DNA from 3 places in the Psychrilyobacter atlanticus DSM 19335 genome. Region 2 is predicted to be linked to each of the others. Evidence: riboswitches for the same ligand, from Rfam matches in the RefSeq annotation. Region 2 holds a riboswitch; each other region holds the start of a gene.

Region 1 (4,757 bases), 260 kb from region 2:
ACTTTATGAATCTATGGATTTAAGTGGAAGTTCTCATATGTATTCAGGTGATAGAGCTAACCTGGCATCAATCAAATTTGGTTATAAATTCGGCGAAAATAAGAGAGATGTAATCTCAAGAGAAAAAGAAGAGGCATTAAAAGCAGAGTATGAAAAACAACAAGCTGAGGAAACTGCTAAAATAGCTGCAGAAAATAAAACAAAGGAAGAAGCGGCTGCTTTAGAGACTGAAAATATTGCTAAAGAAAATGAAAGAACCGAAATCCTAAAAAAATATAATAACGTGATTGTTGCCGATGGTTATTCTATGGATAAAAACAAACCTATGAATGTCAATCAAGAATTTTTAGAAAATATTGCTAGTGATTTATCCGAAGAGTCTGGGACTCTTACAGTTAGGGCTTATACAGATAATACAGGATCAGAAGCAGCTAATTTAAGAATTTCTAAAAAAAGAGCAGATAAAGCTGCTGAAGCAATAAGAGAAGGAATCAATAATGAAAATATTGAAGTTATATCAGAAGGATTAGGAGAAACTAATTTTTTAACTGATAACTCTACTCTCAATAAAAGAAAAACTAATAGAAGAATAGAAGTTAATTTTATAGCTAAATAGTATAGGAGGAACAATGAAAAAAATAATATTAATAGTTTTATCTATTTTAACATTAGTAAGTTGTAATTCCAATTTAGATAAAGAAAAAAAATCAAGTATAAATATAACTGCAACTTACCGTGAGAGGATAGCGTTATTACCTGGAGCCAAAGTTATAGCAATACTAGAAGATGTTTCTAAAGCAGATGCACCTAGTATTGAAATAGCAAAACAAGAGATACCGGCAGGGAATTTACCTTATAAACTAACAATTGATTTTCCTGAAAAAGATATTATTCAAAACCATAGATACAACGTAAGAGTTAAGATTATGAAAGACGAAAAGTTACTTTTTACATCGACAGATTCATATGATCCTTTTAAAGAAGATGAAAAGGTAATTATATTGAAAAAAACAAAATAAATCATCAAATTTAAAACATAACGGAGGTAACAATGAAAACACTAATTGCTTATTCAAGTAAAACAGGAAACACCAAGAAGGTCGCGGAGTCTATTTTAAAGGCTTTTCCTAAAGGAGAAATTAGTGACATCAAAGATATAGATAATCTTGATTATGATCTTATTATTGTCGGGACATGGATTGATAAGGGGACCGCAGATGCAAAGGCTCTTAAATTCATAGAAACTATAAAAGAGAAAAAAATAGCTTATTTCTTTACATTGGGTGCTTATCCAAATTCTGATCATGCAAATGACTGCATAAAAAATATAGATAAATTGTTCCTGGATAATAAAAATACCCTCATTGGAAACTTCCACTGCCAGGGTGCAATTGATCCTAAATTAATTTCCTGGATGTCAGAGCTTCCGGCTGAAAATCCACTCTCAGCTAGCAAAGGGAATGTCCAAAGATGGAAAGAAGCTGCTAAACATCCAGATGAAAAAGATTTTGAAAATGCTTATAACTACTTTAAAATGTTAGTATAGTTTTTAAAGTTTAAAATCAATAAAATATCACTTAAAATTATTAAAAATACTATGATATATAATATTTAGGAATTTATACCTTAGTGTTTTAGTTGATGCAGTTTGTTTTTCAAATAGGAAGTTTTAGATAGATTACTAATTTAAATTATAACCCATGGAGTAGGATACTAAATAAAAGTATTTATTCCGTGGGTTTTTGATAAAGATTTAATACTACGAGTGTAAACAAAGTTAAAGTACATTGGGAAGTGCATTCTAAAAAATATTTAATTTATATCAGTATAGCGATAGGAAGAAAAGGAAAACAAAAATATAATTATAACATATAAATCATCAAAAAACAATCTCTATAGGTAGGGATAGAAAATAGAAAAATTGTTATTATAAATAAGATTAAATTACAAAATAAGGAGAGGATTTTTATTTATTTCAAAAATTATAATGGATTGAGGGGCGAAAGAAAAAAAACACTGTAAACTAATAAGTATTAAAAGTTGAAATTATGAAAGATAAAGAAAAATTTCCATTTTATAACTTATTAACCGTTGAAGAAAGGAAAAATTTTAAAGTAAAAATTTATAAAAAAAATGAAATTATAACTTTGATTGAAGAAGAAGAAAAATTTTATTTTATATTAGAAGGAGAAGCTAGATTTTTTAAAAATTTAGAAAAAATAAGGTTGGCTTCGGCTTCTATTCTTTCAGAAGGTTATATTATAGGAATAATGAAGTTTTTGAATGGAGTAGGGGCGGGAGATGCAGTAGTTACAACAAACACTTTAAAAGCTATAAAATTAGATGTTAACATGGTTAAAAGGTTGTTAGAGGAAAGTGTAAAGTTTAGTAATTATATTCTAAATATAACTTCTAAACGGTGGGTAGAAACTGTAGAAGTAATGACTATAAGGAGTTTTTCAGGGAACAAAGGAATTATAGCTTATTATTTAATAAAAAAGTCAAAAGAGGGATATATATATATTGAAAATTATAATGAAGTAATAAAAGGCTTAAACATCAGTGGGAATGGATTTTATTCTACTATAAATAAATTTTTAAAGGACGGCATAATTGAAAAATCTAAAAATAGCATAAAAATATTAAATTACGAAAGATTAAAGGAATTTTATATAGATTATTTACATTGATAGGCTTTTAGAATAAATTAAATGGATCTCTCAATCAAATATATTTTAAACTCATTGGCAAACCAAGGGAAATCTTGTGACGCAAAACTATAGGGCCTCTAAAATGGCAGCCAGTTACAGATCTTTTTTAGATCTGTATTTTTTTGAGATTTTGAACTGAATAAAGTTAGAAAGAGTTAAGTAAGAAGGGAAATATAATATATATTTTAAATTTATTTAGGAGGGAAATAGAAGTGAAAAGAAAGTTGCTTAAAATTATGTTATTTTTAATAACAACAGCGTATGCTTTAGGGGCAATAACTATAAATAAAGACGCAAGTATATCAGAATATATACCTGGAGAAGTTTTCACCTATACTATAAGGATAGAAAATAATGATTTTGTAGAAGTAAGAAATTTAACAGTAAATGATGATATGAGTAGTTTACCTCTTATAGAAAAATCTGTGTCTGTAGATGAAGGAATAGGCAGTAGCAGTAAAACTTATAGTTTTAATAATAAAAAATTTAATGCTTCAGATGTTACTGTGGGAGCAAATAGTTATATAGAATATACTTTGGAGGTTGAATTAGACATTGATGCTAATGGAGATATTACTAATATTTCTAAAGTCATGGGTGCAGGAATTTCTGAAAGTTCTAATGTAGTTGTAAAAGAATTAGATCAAGGTGCTGCCATTGGTTTAAGTAAAACTTCTCCAACAACTGAATATGACAATGGGGAGAAAATAGAATATAAGATTAAATTAACTAATAGCAGTAATAAAACAGTTAAAGATATTAAAATTTTAGATGATCTGTCTAGTTTGGGGTTTAGTAATGTAGATCTTGTAGTGTCTACCAGTGGTATAGGAACAGATTCAAAAGTTTCAGATGGTAACCTACCGAGTATGGAACTAGATATTCCAGATGCAATAATAGGACCAAATGGAAGCATAGTCTATACCCTTACTGGTACAGTTAATAATACTCAATCTTACCCTATTGTAAATAAAGCTAAAGCTACAATAGCTGGAACAGATAAAGTAGCTACAGTCACTCATACAAGGATACTTTATGATTATAGTATTTTTAAAAGTGTCAATAAATCAAAGTACACCTTAGGGGAACCGCTTATATATACTTTAAGACTAGAAAATAATAAAACAAACAAGGTAAAAGGTTTAGATATTACAGATCTTTTATCTACTATTGTAGCTAATACAACAGCAGGAAGTGATGGATTAGCCTTTGATATGTCTAATACTACCGTTAGTGCCAACGTAAGTTCAGGTTCTCACTCTGGTCTATCTAGTAACCCACTTAATGGAGATTTAGTAGCTACTTCAGCTGAGTTAGCTCCTAATGGATGGGTAGAGTATACTATTTCTGCTAAAATTAATAATAATATTATAGGAGAAATAAGAAATACAGCTACGATTATTGAAACTACTAGAGATAACAACACTAAAACTAGTAATGAAGTTGTTGTTGATCCTGGAAAAGCTAATATAGTAGTAACAAAAAAAGTAGATAAAACCAAGGATTACCTTCCAGAGGATAGTTTGACCTATACTATAAAAATAGAAAATAATGGTGGAGGATATGGAGAGGAATATATAGTCGAAGACCTTTTAAGCGAGGTTAAAACTTTACTAGCTAATGAAAATACAAATTATTTTGATTCTACTGACATTACTAGTGGAAATCCCTTTGGAATAGGAATTATTGAGCTTATATACATTGGAGATAATAGTAGCTCTAAAAACTATACTCTTGGTTCCCAACAAAGTAATAAAGATTTAACTGATAGGGTTTATATTGCACCTGGGGAATATTTGAAATATAAAATAATAATTCCGACTAATCCTAGTGCCATAGGAGATATAAATAATGAAGTAGTAGTAACTTCACCTAGTGGAGATAGTGATTTTCCTAAGACTGCTAATGCTATTACTACACCTAAGAAATTAGGAGAGGAAAGTGGAGTAGAAATCACTAAAAAAATTGATCCTATATCTCAAAAAGAATATAGACCTGGTGATGAAATAACTTATGATATTCTTGTGACAAATACTGATACAGCTC
Region 2 (4,757 bases):
TTTCATAAATGATTCCCCCTATTTAAGTTAGTTTTTTTAATTATTTTTTAATTGAAATTTAAGTTTTTACAAAAGATTGTAACATTTTTGTAAGAATAAAGCAATGATAAAATAATATAAAAATGTAATTATATTTTTTAATATAATTAAAGAAAAAATTACAGGGAGTAAAAAAAATATTTATATAACGTATTGACTTTATAGTCTATATTATATTTTTTTAGGTTTAAATTGGCTCTGAAAAAATGAATTTTTATTTGGTTAAAAAACATAAAATTGATTAAATAATCTTTTAAATATTGAATTGAATTTGATAATATAAGTTATTTAAAAATAAAAAAGATAAAGATCACTATAAAATTCATATGAAATGTAATATTTTTTAAATACATGTGTTTTTATGATATAATATATGAGATAACCATTAAAAACTAAGAGTTGATAGGAGAGATAAAATATGAAATTAGATAAGATTGAATATATAGATAGAAAAACAAATAAGATATTGGTTGAAAATGTCCCGGGAGAAAGTTTTTTAAAATTTTTATACCATAATCCATTTGGGAAACTACCTTTGGAATTGCTGGTAAAGAGAAAATGTTTGTCTTCTTTTTATGGGAAATTGATGGATCAAAAAACTTCAATCAATAAGATAGAAGATTTTGTGAGGGATAATCATATAGATATGAGTGAATCTCAAAAGAAAGTAGGAGAATTTACTTCATTTAATGATTTTTTTTACAGAAAGCTAAAGCCCAATGCAAGAAAAATAGAGGATGGATTGGTTTCTCCTGCTGATGGAAAGGCAATAGGATTTCAAGAGATCAATGATTGGGATAAATTCTTTGTGAAAGGGACTGAATTTTGTTTAGAAAAATATCTGAATAATAAAGAGTTGTGGGAAAAATACAGGGGTGGAAGTATGATAGTTGTAAGGTTAGCCCCTGCAGATTATCATAGATATCATTTTCCTGCTGCTGGAGAAATTGGCAGTAGAAATAAAATAGATGGATATTATTATTCTGTATCCCCCTATGCAATAAAAGATAATTTTGGAGTATTCTGTGAAAATAAGAGAGAATTGACTACACTGAAAACCAGTGAATATGGGGATATTTTGATTTCAGAGATAGGAGCTACCATGGTAGGAGGAATTGAACAGACCTATACTCCTAATAGCGATATAAAAAAAGGAGAGGAAAAGGGGTACTTTACCTTTGGTGGATCTTCGGTACTGTTGTTGTTTGAAAAAGGTAAGGTTAGGATAGATGATGATATTTTAAAGAATACAAAAAATGGCTATGAAACTAAGGTTTATATGGGTGAAAAAATAGGAGAATAAGATGTATTTTAAAAGGGGAGATCTGATAATCTATGGATTGATCATAGGGATTTTTTTGACTTTAGGCATGAATGTCCATAAAATTAAGGAAACTAAGGCAGAGAGAGCTGAAATATATGTAAATAATCAATTGAAATACACATATAAACTCCAAAAAGCAGAGAAGGAATTCTATGTTGATACAGATATTGGAGGAGTAGGAATAAAATTAAAAGATAATAAGATAAGGGTAACTTCTTCGTATTCACCGAGGAAGTTATGTGTCAAGCAGGGGTGGATAGAGAGATCTGGGCAGACTATTATAGGAGTTCCGGATAAACTTTTAATAAAGATAGTAGGAAAAGAAGAGGATGAGGTGGATTTTATCCTGCGATAGAGACTGTTTAAAATATAATGAAAAGAATGAGTTCTATAAAATATAGAATTCATTTTTTTTATTTCTAAATAATACATACATTTTTCATAAAAATCTTGAAAATATATATAGAAAATGTTATCCTATTAGGTGGAAAAATAAAAAATATCATTTTTGGCAAAGCAGAGGAAACTCTGTGACGCAAAACTAAAGGGCCTTTAAAATGGCAGCCAGTTGCAGATCTTACGAGATCTGTATTTTTTTATGAAAAAAAACAGTTGTTAGCTTATTTTTAGGTTGTTTAAGGAATTTTTAATTTTTAAAGAATAAAAAATATAATTTTTGGCAAAACAGGAGAAATCCTGTGACGCAAAACTAAAGGGCCTTTAAAATGGCAGCCAGTTGCAGATCTTACGGGATCTGTATTTTTTTATATAAAATAACGGTTGTTAGCTTATTTTTTAGGTTACATTAAGGATTTTTTAATCTTTGGAATTATGAATTTAAAATAGATATAGAATAAAATATTAAGTTTACTAGGGGAGAAGGAAAGATGAAGAAAATAGTTTTATTGTTTTTATTAGTTATATCAATGTCATTATGGGGGAAAGAGGTTAATGGAAACTACAGTAATTTTCTATACTATGAAGATGCGGTAAAAAGTGGAAGTGAGGTAAGGATAACCCCTGATGAAGGGTATAAAGTCGGTGCAGTCTGGTCACGGAATATGTTTGATTTAAATGAAGATTTTCATTTTGAATATGAGATATATTTGGGGAACAGGAAAACGATGAGTCTTAAAGATTATGAGACTCAATATCCCAACCGTAGTACGGATTCATCATATGTTGATGTAAATGGAAACATTGATATAGGAGCAGATGGAATGGCCTTTGCTTTTAAATCTTCGGATTATAAAGATATGAACTATGCTAGAAATGGACAAAATATAGGTTATGGTGGTAGAAACGACTTAGGAGGAAAATTTGAAAAATCCTTTGGAGTTAAATTTGATACTTATACAAATCCTAATTATGACCCACAATGCCCTAGTGATATAATGGGGGATTTAATAAAGGACCATATTGCTTTTATAGCTGAGGGAGAAATTGGAACTACTAGAAATTCTGGAATTAAAGGTGGAACATCTTATAAAGAAATAGATGAAATGGAAGATGGAGAGTGGCATAAGGTTACCTTTGATTGGGATGCTTCGTCTAAAACATTTAAATATACTTTTAGGGATGGAATAAAAACTTATACAGATACTTACTTTGGAGATATTGTAGGGGAATATTTAGGAGGGAGATACGTTTATTTTGGATTTACTTCATCAACAGGGCAATGGATGAATGAACATAAATTTCGTAACCCTATAGTCAGAGGAACTATACCGACAAATGATTATAAATTAGACATAAAGAAAGAGGTTGTTAGTGGAAATAACTATAAATTAGGAGATACCGTTAAATATAAAATAACAATAACAAATACAGGGGGGGAAACTCTTACCAATATCAAATTGAAGGATGGTATAGATATATCAGATAATGCAGGAGAATCTGATATCGGACTTGTACAAAGCACATGGGACGAACTTAAAGCTGGTCAGAGTGTTGTAACATATGGAACTAAAACAGTTCTTGATTCGAGTATAGAAGGAAGTATAACACAAGGCGATATAGATAAAGGGAGTATAGTAAGAACTGCAGCGGTAGAGGCGACAAAAAAAGGCAGCGACCCTAAAGAATATCTTTATGCAGCTGCAGAAGCAACAGTATACGCAAATATAGTTGAGGGATTGGAAGTAACTAAAAGAATAGATCATATAAAGGATGGAGAAGACTATACAAAGACAAAAGAAAACTATACAAAAGCAGGAGATATAATTGTATATAAATTCAGTATAACCAATACGGGAACTCAAACATTAAAAGATGTATCTATCTCAGATTTAAAGGTACCAGGTGTTCAATTGGACAAAACAATACTTTTACCACCAAAACAGGGAGAAGAAGATGGAGAAATAGCTATAGGAACTGGAGAATATATAGTAACTCAAGATGATGTGGATAATGGAAAGGTAATAAATACTGCAAACTTTAGAGCTGTAAAACCAGATGGAAACGTAATAGGAAAGAGTGCGACAGCTATAGCTACTGGAATTCCAGCAACGTATAAGTTTAAAGTAAGTAATACACCAACGATCACAGATAAAGATGATAAATCAGTTGTTACTGAATATAGCAAAGTAGGAGATGTTGTAACTTATACAGTGACACTAGAAAATACTGGTACAGGTACTTTAAAAGATATTAAGATTACAGATAAAGACAATACAGGTGGGATTAAATTAATTGATCCAACAAAAACAGTATTGTTACCGGGAGAAAAAGCAGTAGCAGAAGTAACACATACAGTAACGCAAGATGATTTAAATGCTGGAACGATAGTATATCCTGCGACATTTAATGCGAATACTATTGACAGTAAAGTATTAACACCTATAACAGAACCAGCAACAGTAAAGGGTTTATCTATTATAAATTTATTAGTAGAAAAAACAGTAACAGATGCAAATACGAATGATGTAGCCGAAGCAGATGAGAAATTAACATATGCAATAAAGGTAACGAATAATTCAAGTGTAAAAGTAGTAGGCGCAGTATTAACAGACCTATTAGACTCAAAGTTCTTTGATGGACAGACAGCGACGAATTTAGTAGGAGCAACAGGAAACATAAAAACCGGAGTAACATTACCGGAAATAGAAGCAGGAAAATCAGTAACAGTAAGTTTTGAATTGAAAGCAATATATCCATTAAATACAGTACCGGGAGAAACAATAGATAATATGGCAACGGTATCATATGGAGGTACAACGAAAGATTCAAATATTACGAAGACAGCAATAGAAAGTGCAACAGCTAAAACAAATTTATTAGTAGAAAAAACAGTAACAGATGCAAATACGAATGATATAGCCGAAGCAGATGAGAAATTAACATATGCAATAAAGGTAACGAATAATTCAAGTGTAAAAGTAGTAGGCGCAGTATT
Region 3 (4,757 bases), 470 kb from region 2:
TTAAATTTTTTTAAATGAATATACACTGCCAAAAATCCTAATGCTGAAATTAAAGTTATAATTATTGAAATTTTAAAATCTTTTATAACTTTAATTTTTCTTTCTAAAAAATTATTTTTTCTGGATTCTATACTGGAGAAAAAATCCTTTGTATATGAATTTATTAAAAAATAAAGAACTTCATTGTCTTTAGGGATACCAAATTTAAGGCTTATTTTGTCTGAAATAATTCCAGTAGTTTTTATACTCTGTATATTATATTTTTTCAGTAAATAATGAACTTTTCGTACTCTGCCTATTATAACATCGACAGCTCCCTGGTCTAAAGACTCTATAACATCTCTATCTGTATCAAATAAAACAAGATTTTTTTCTAATCCTTTCTTTAGAAGATAAGTTTCTTCTAAACTTCCTTTCCTCGCTGCTATCTTGTATTTTTTTAAAGATTCAAGGTTGGATATATAGCCGCGTTCTTCCCTGTTGAAAATATGAAATTGAAAGTGTAGATAAGGATCTGTGGTAAGAAAATCATTATTATTATTTATATCTTTCCCATTTATGGCTGCAACGTATGGGTTGATATGAAATCCTTCCATGGAATCAGATTCTTCAAATAACATTTTAATCCCAAAAATTTGTTCAATCTCATAAAAATAGTTCAAAAGAAATCCGTTATGTTTTCCCGAACTATCTCTGTAATATATTGGATAAGCATTTATATTTTTTGGAAGAAGGACTTTTAAAGTTTTATTTTTTTTCAGGTAATTTTCTATCTCTTTGGATATTTCAAGATGATCCTTTGTATAATCTAAGACTTCTTTATAGACAGCTTTATTGGTCAAATCAAAGGTATCAGATATCCTGCCTATTATATCTATCAAAGGTTTATACTTATAAAGACCACCGATATAATAGTCTGTTTCCAAGGAGGAAGATGAATAGTTGATTTTAATCTCAGGAACATTATTTTTTAGAAGGTATTTTAAAGTATCTTCAAGGTCATCAACATATATATCTGCTTCTCTAGAAAGAAGACTCTGGACCGCTTCCTTAAAATTAGGTTTTTGAACAACCACTACCCTGTTCCCATATTTGTTTATAACTTTATTTACAATCTGGTCATTATGTAAATAAACTACAATTTTTCCAGATAAATCTGTATTGGAGTCAGTAATGGGGTAATCTTTTCTGGTCAGAAAAACTCCATTTAATGTAATCGGTTTTTCTAAATAATAATAATCACCGCGGTTCCTTTTATAATCCTCTACTCCCATTACTATATCAAGGGTTCCTGAATTTATTTCCGCTTCAAACTCGTTTTCATCTTTTTTTATTATTTCAAACTCCATTCCTGTACTATTTTCTAAAATTTTAATGAGTTCAAGATAAATACCATCGTATTTTCCCTTAACTGAATAATTCAATATTCCCAAATCGCTGTCCAAATAGATTTTAATCTTATCTTTTTTTATAGATTTAATCCATTCTTTTTCTTCTGAAGTCAGCGGAACAGTAATTAACTTTTTACCAAAAGCTGAGATGGAAAAAACGAATAAAAATATCCATATAAATTTTTTCATAAAACCTCCTTAATTTATTAAAATAATTTTATATCAAATAAAAATCAAATAAAAAAGAGACTACACTGCATTCTACAGATAGTGACTCTCGAAAAAAGTTTTGGTAACTGGCTGTCATATCTAATATAAACGTAGACCCTCTAGTTTTGCGTCACAGAATTTCTTCTGTTTTGCCTTTTTCATAATTATTTAGTTTTTAATTTAAAATATACTGAACTAATTGTATCAAGTTTGAGATTAAACTCCAAATTAATTCATTTTAATGTTGAATATTTCATTATAATATTAAAATTTCATTACAATTTAAGATTTTCTTTTAAAGAGGGGTCTGAGACTATTTATCTCTGCCATACTCCGAGGGAGAGCGAACGAGCTTAATCCCCCATATGAGTATCCTCTTCGAACGCTACCGCTTTAGAGGGGGATAGTCAATTGATACTACTTAATGAAAATATGTAGACTATATGTGGTACAATAAGAAAAATAAAGATATAGGAGGAATATAAATGAAGCGAATAAAACAGCAAATGGATTTTTTACATGAAATTGACAAGGTAAAAGATATTTTTAGAGAATCTCTAGCTCTTAATAAAAGAAGAGAGAATGATGCAGAGCATAGTTGGCATATGGCTATGGTAGCTCTAACATTGAAAGAATATTTTATAGAAAAAGTAGATTTAGAAAAATCACTAAAAATGATATTAATCCATGATTTAATAGAAATATATGCTGGAGATACTCCTGTTTATGGTGTAGAAAGACCAGATAAGAGAAAAGAAGAAACTCAAGCAGCAAAACAATTATTTTCTATTTTACCGGAAGATCAAAGAAAAGAATTTTTAGATCTATGGTTAGAATTTGAAGATTGCGAAACAAGTGAAGCAAAATATGCTAATGTCTGTGATAGATACCAAGGGTTTATGCAAAACTTGACTTCTGATGGGCACACTTGGAAAAAATTTGAAGCAACTATGGATCAAGTTTTAGGTAGAGTAAATTTTTTAAAACTTTATGTACCTGAATTATTTGAAAAATATATACTTCCTGAGCTTGAAAAATACAGAGCAAGGGGAATAATAAAAACTAAAAAATAGCCCCCTATGGGGCTATCTCTATGAAATAAGATAGACTCTCTAATATTTCATAGGTCTCATAATCAAAATAATCTCTAAAAATATGAGGTATCCTCTGAAAATCAATGATCTCTGCAAAGTAATAACCGACCAACTCCTCGTCAAATAAAATTGATTCCCACCGCTCTATAATATCTATATTTTTTCAGAGAAACTATCTCCACATTCTTTTTTAGTCGAATATATATAACCTTTTAACTTATAGTAATTTAAATTTTCAAGTATTATCCTTAATGGATCTTTATCTTCCTTAATGTCTGGATGCTTATATGAATAATCTTTTACAGTTTTTAAGATCTTAGGAATCACGTTGCCATCTCTTTCGCATAAATTTAAGTATCTAAAAATTTCTTGAATAATATGATTTCTTAGATCAGAATGTTCTCCTTCGAAAAAGTCTCCCTTGGAAATTATCAAGGTCCCCAGATTTTCAAATTGAAAGTAATTAGGATATTTAATTACTTTAATTGGCTGTTCTACCTCAAAGTTAGCATGAATTATTGAATTAATAAATGCTCCTTAGAAGCTCCGAAACTCTCTTTTAATTACACCTTATAAAAATTAAAAAAAACTAAATTTTGAATAAACTAAAACTTAAGCTAAACTCTTATTATTGCAAAAATATATATAAAAGGAGATATAAAAATGTCTAAAAGTGATTGGGAGTTTTTTTATTGTTCTGAAGTCAAAGAATTTATAGAAAAAGAATGTCTATTAGGAAATATTAATCATATGACGCATAAAAATCTTTATGAATTATTGGAAAAAAATGGATTTATTAAAAAATAAGGAAAGGGGGAAGTAATGAAAGAATTTTTAGAAATATTTAGTGACAAAGAAACTGTACAAAGTTATAAATTTATTGAAGAGTTTATTGTATATATTGATACTCAAAGAATAGGGGTGAAAATTGAAAAAGATGAATATGGAAGATATCATCATTCATGTTCTCATCACTATCAGGGTAGTGAACAAGCAGCACCTTATGTGAGCTCTTTATGTATAGCTAATTCTAAAAAAGAGGCCTACATTAATGCTCACAGAGAATTATTATCATTCTATAATGCTAATGATGAAAATAAAAAATGGGTAAAAAGTGGTTATTATTAAATTACTTTTGAAGTATTACAAAAGTTTAAAATAACTTCAATAATATAAATAAACACAACAGAATAAAATGTTACAAAATCATTTTTCTGATAATTAAAGAAATAAAAAGGAAGTATTAACTAAAAAGGTTACTACTTCCTTTTTTTATCAAAATATCAAATTTCTAATGAGTCTTCTAAAATATTGATCTCTCCAAGTTGTATTTTCTTTAATAATTGTTTTAAAAACTAATTATTTATCTCAACCTCTATCAATGCCCTGATTATTTTTATTTCTTTTAGATCCACTCTTAAATTTGCTATATATTCCATTATAATCACCTCAATTTTTATTTTTCTTAGAATAATTCATAAATTATATAGCCGTAGACAATAGATCCGGTGGCTACCTTCTTCCAATCTCTTCCAGATTTAAAATAAACACTACCTCTTTTAGTCTCATAGGAGAAGATACCTTTGTGATTTTGTTAGTCAAATAATCACTATGAGAACTTACGAAGCGTCTGTACTTTTATCCTAATTATGTTTATTTTTTTTACAATCATAGGTTATAACCTATGATAAAGATCAATTATTAGTATTTTACTTATCATTAAAATCAGCTTAAAATAAAGCTATATTAATAAAAGGAGTGAAAGATTATGAATATTAAAAAAATTATACCGGGATTTATTGTTTGTTCTGTTATTGCATATATTGGAACAGTTTTAGGTGGTATATTTCCTAAATTAGGAGGAGCCAGTTTTGCAATTATACTTGGAATTATTCTTGGAAACACGTTAGTTAAAAGTGATAAATTTGCTGCTGGATCTGTTTTTTCAGAATCAAACCTATTATCTTATTCTATAGTTCTTTTAGGAGGAACATTAAATATCTATAGTGTTTTCAGTGTTGGAGTTAAAGGTGTGAGTTTTATTATCATTCAGATGATGATA

The links. A riboswitch is a leader RNA that binds a small molecule or an ion and turns the genes downstream of it on or off. The one in region 2 is predicted to bind cyclic di-GMP.
Region 1: it holds a riboswitch for cyclic di-GMP, as region 2 does, so the genes downstream of both, K337_RS0115130 (DUF11 domain-containing protein) here and K337_RS20130 (DUF7507 domain-containing protein) in region 2, are expected to answer to the same signal.
Region 3: it holds a riboswitch for cyclic di-GMP, as region 2 does, so the genes downstream of both, K337_RS0114170 (HD domain-containing phosphohydrolase) here and K337_RS20130 (DUF7507 domain-containing protein) in region 2, are expected to answer to the same signal.

Annotation. Positions count from the first base shown of each region.
Region 1 is NZ_KE384548.1:701,082-705,838, reverse strand. Features, by position in the region: gene K337_RS19405 (OmpA family protein) at 1-616, shown strand, start outside; gene K337_RS18750 (YbaY family lipoprotein) at 630-1,019, shown strand; gene K337_RS0115140 (flavodoxin family protein) at 1,052-1,546, shown strand; gene K337_RS0115135 (Crp/Fnr family transcriptional regulator) at 2,049-2,690, shown strand; cyclic di-GMP riboswitch class I at 2,737-2,812, shown strand; gene K337_RS0115130 (DUF11 domain-containing protein) at 2,924-4,757, shown strand, end outside.
Region 2 is NZ_KE384548.1:964,826-969,582, reverse strand. Features, by position in the region: gene K337_RS0116485 (fimbrial biogenesis chaperone) at 1-6, opposite strand, end outside; gene K337_RS0116480 (phosphatidylserine decarboxylase) at 458-1,342, shown strand; gene K337_RS0116475 (NusG domain II-containing protein) at 1,344-1,718, shown strand; cyclic di-GMP riboswitch class I at 1,864-1,939, shown strand; cyclic di-GMP riboswitch class I at 2,032-2,107, shown strand; partial or broken gene K337_RS20130 (DUF7507 domain-containing protein) at 2,251-4,757, shown strand, end outside.
Region 3 is NZ_KE384548.1:491,234-495,990, reverse strand. Features, by position in the region: gene K337_RS0114170 (HD domain-containing phosphohydrolase) at 1-1,580, opposite strand, end outside; cyclic di-GMP riboswitch class I at 1,680-1,765, opposite strand; gene K337_RS0114165 (HD domain-containing protein) at 2,087-2,674, shown strand; gene K337_RS0114160 (ATP-binding protein) at 2,849-3,172, opposite strand; gene K337_RS19970 (hypothetical protein) at 3,359-3,502, shown strand; gene K337_RS0114150 (hypothetical protein) at 3,518-3,823, shown strand; gene K337_RS0114140 (YeiH family protein) at 4,464-4,757, shown strand, end outside.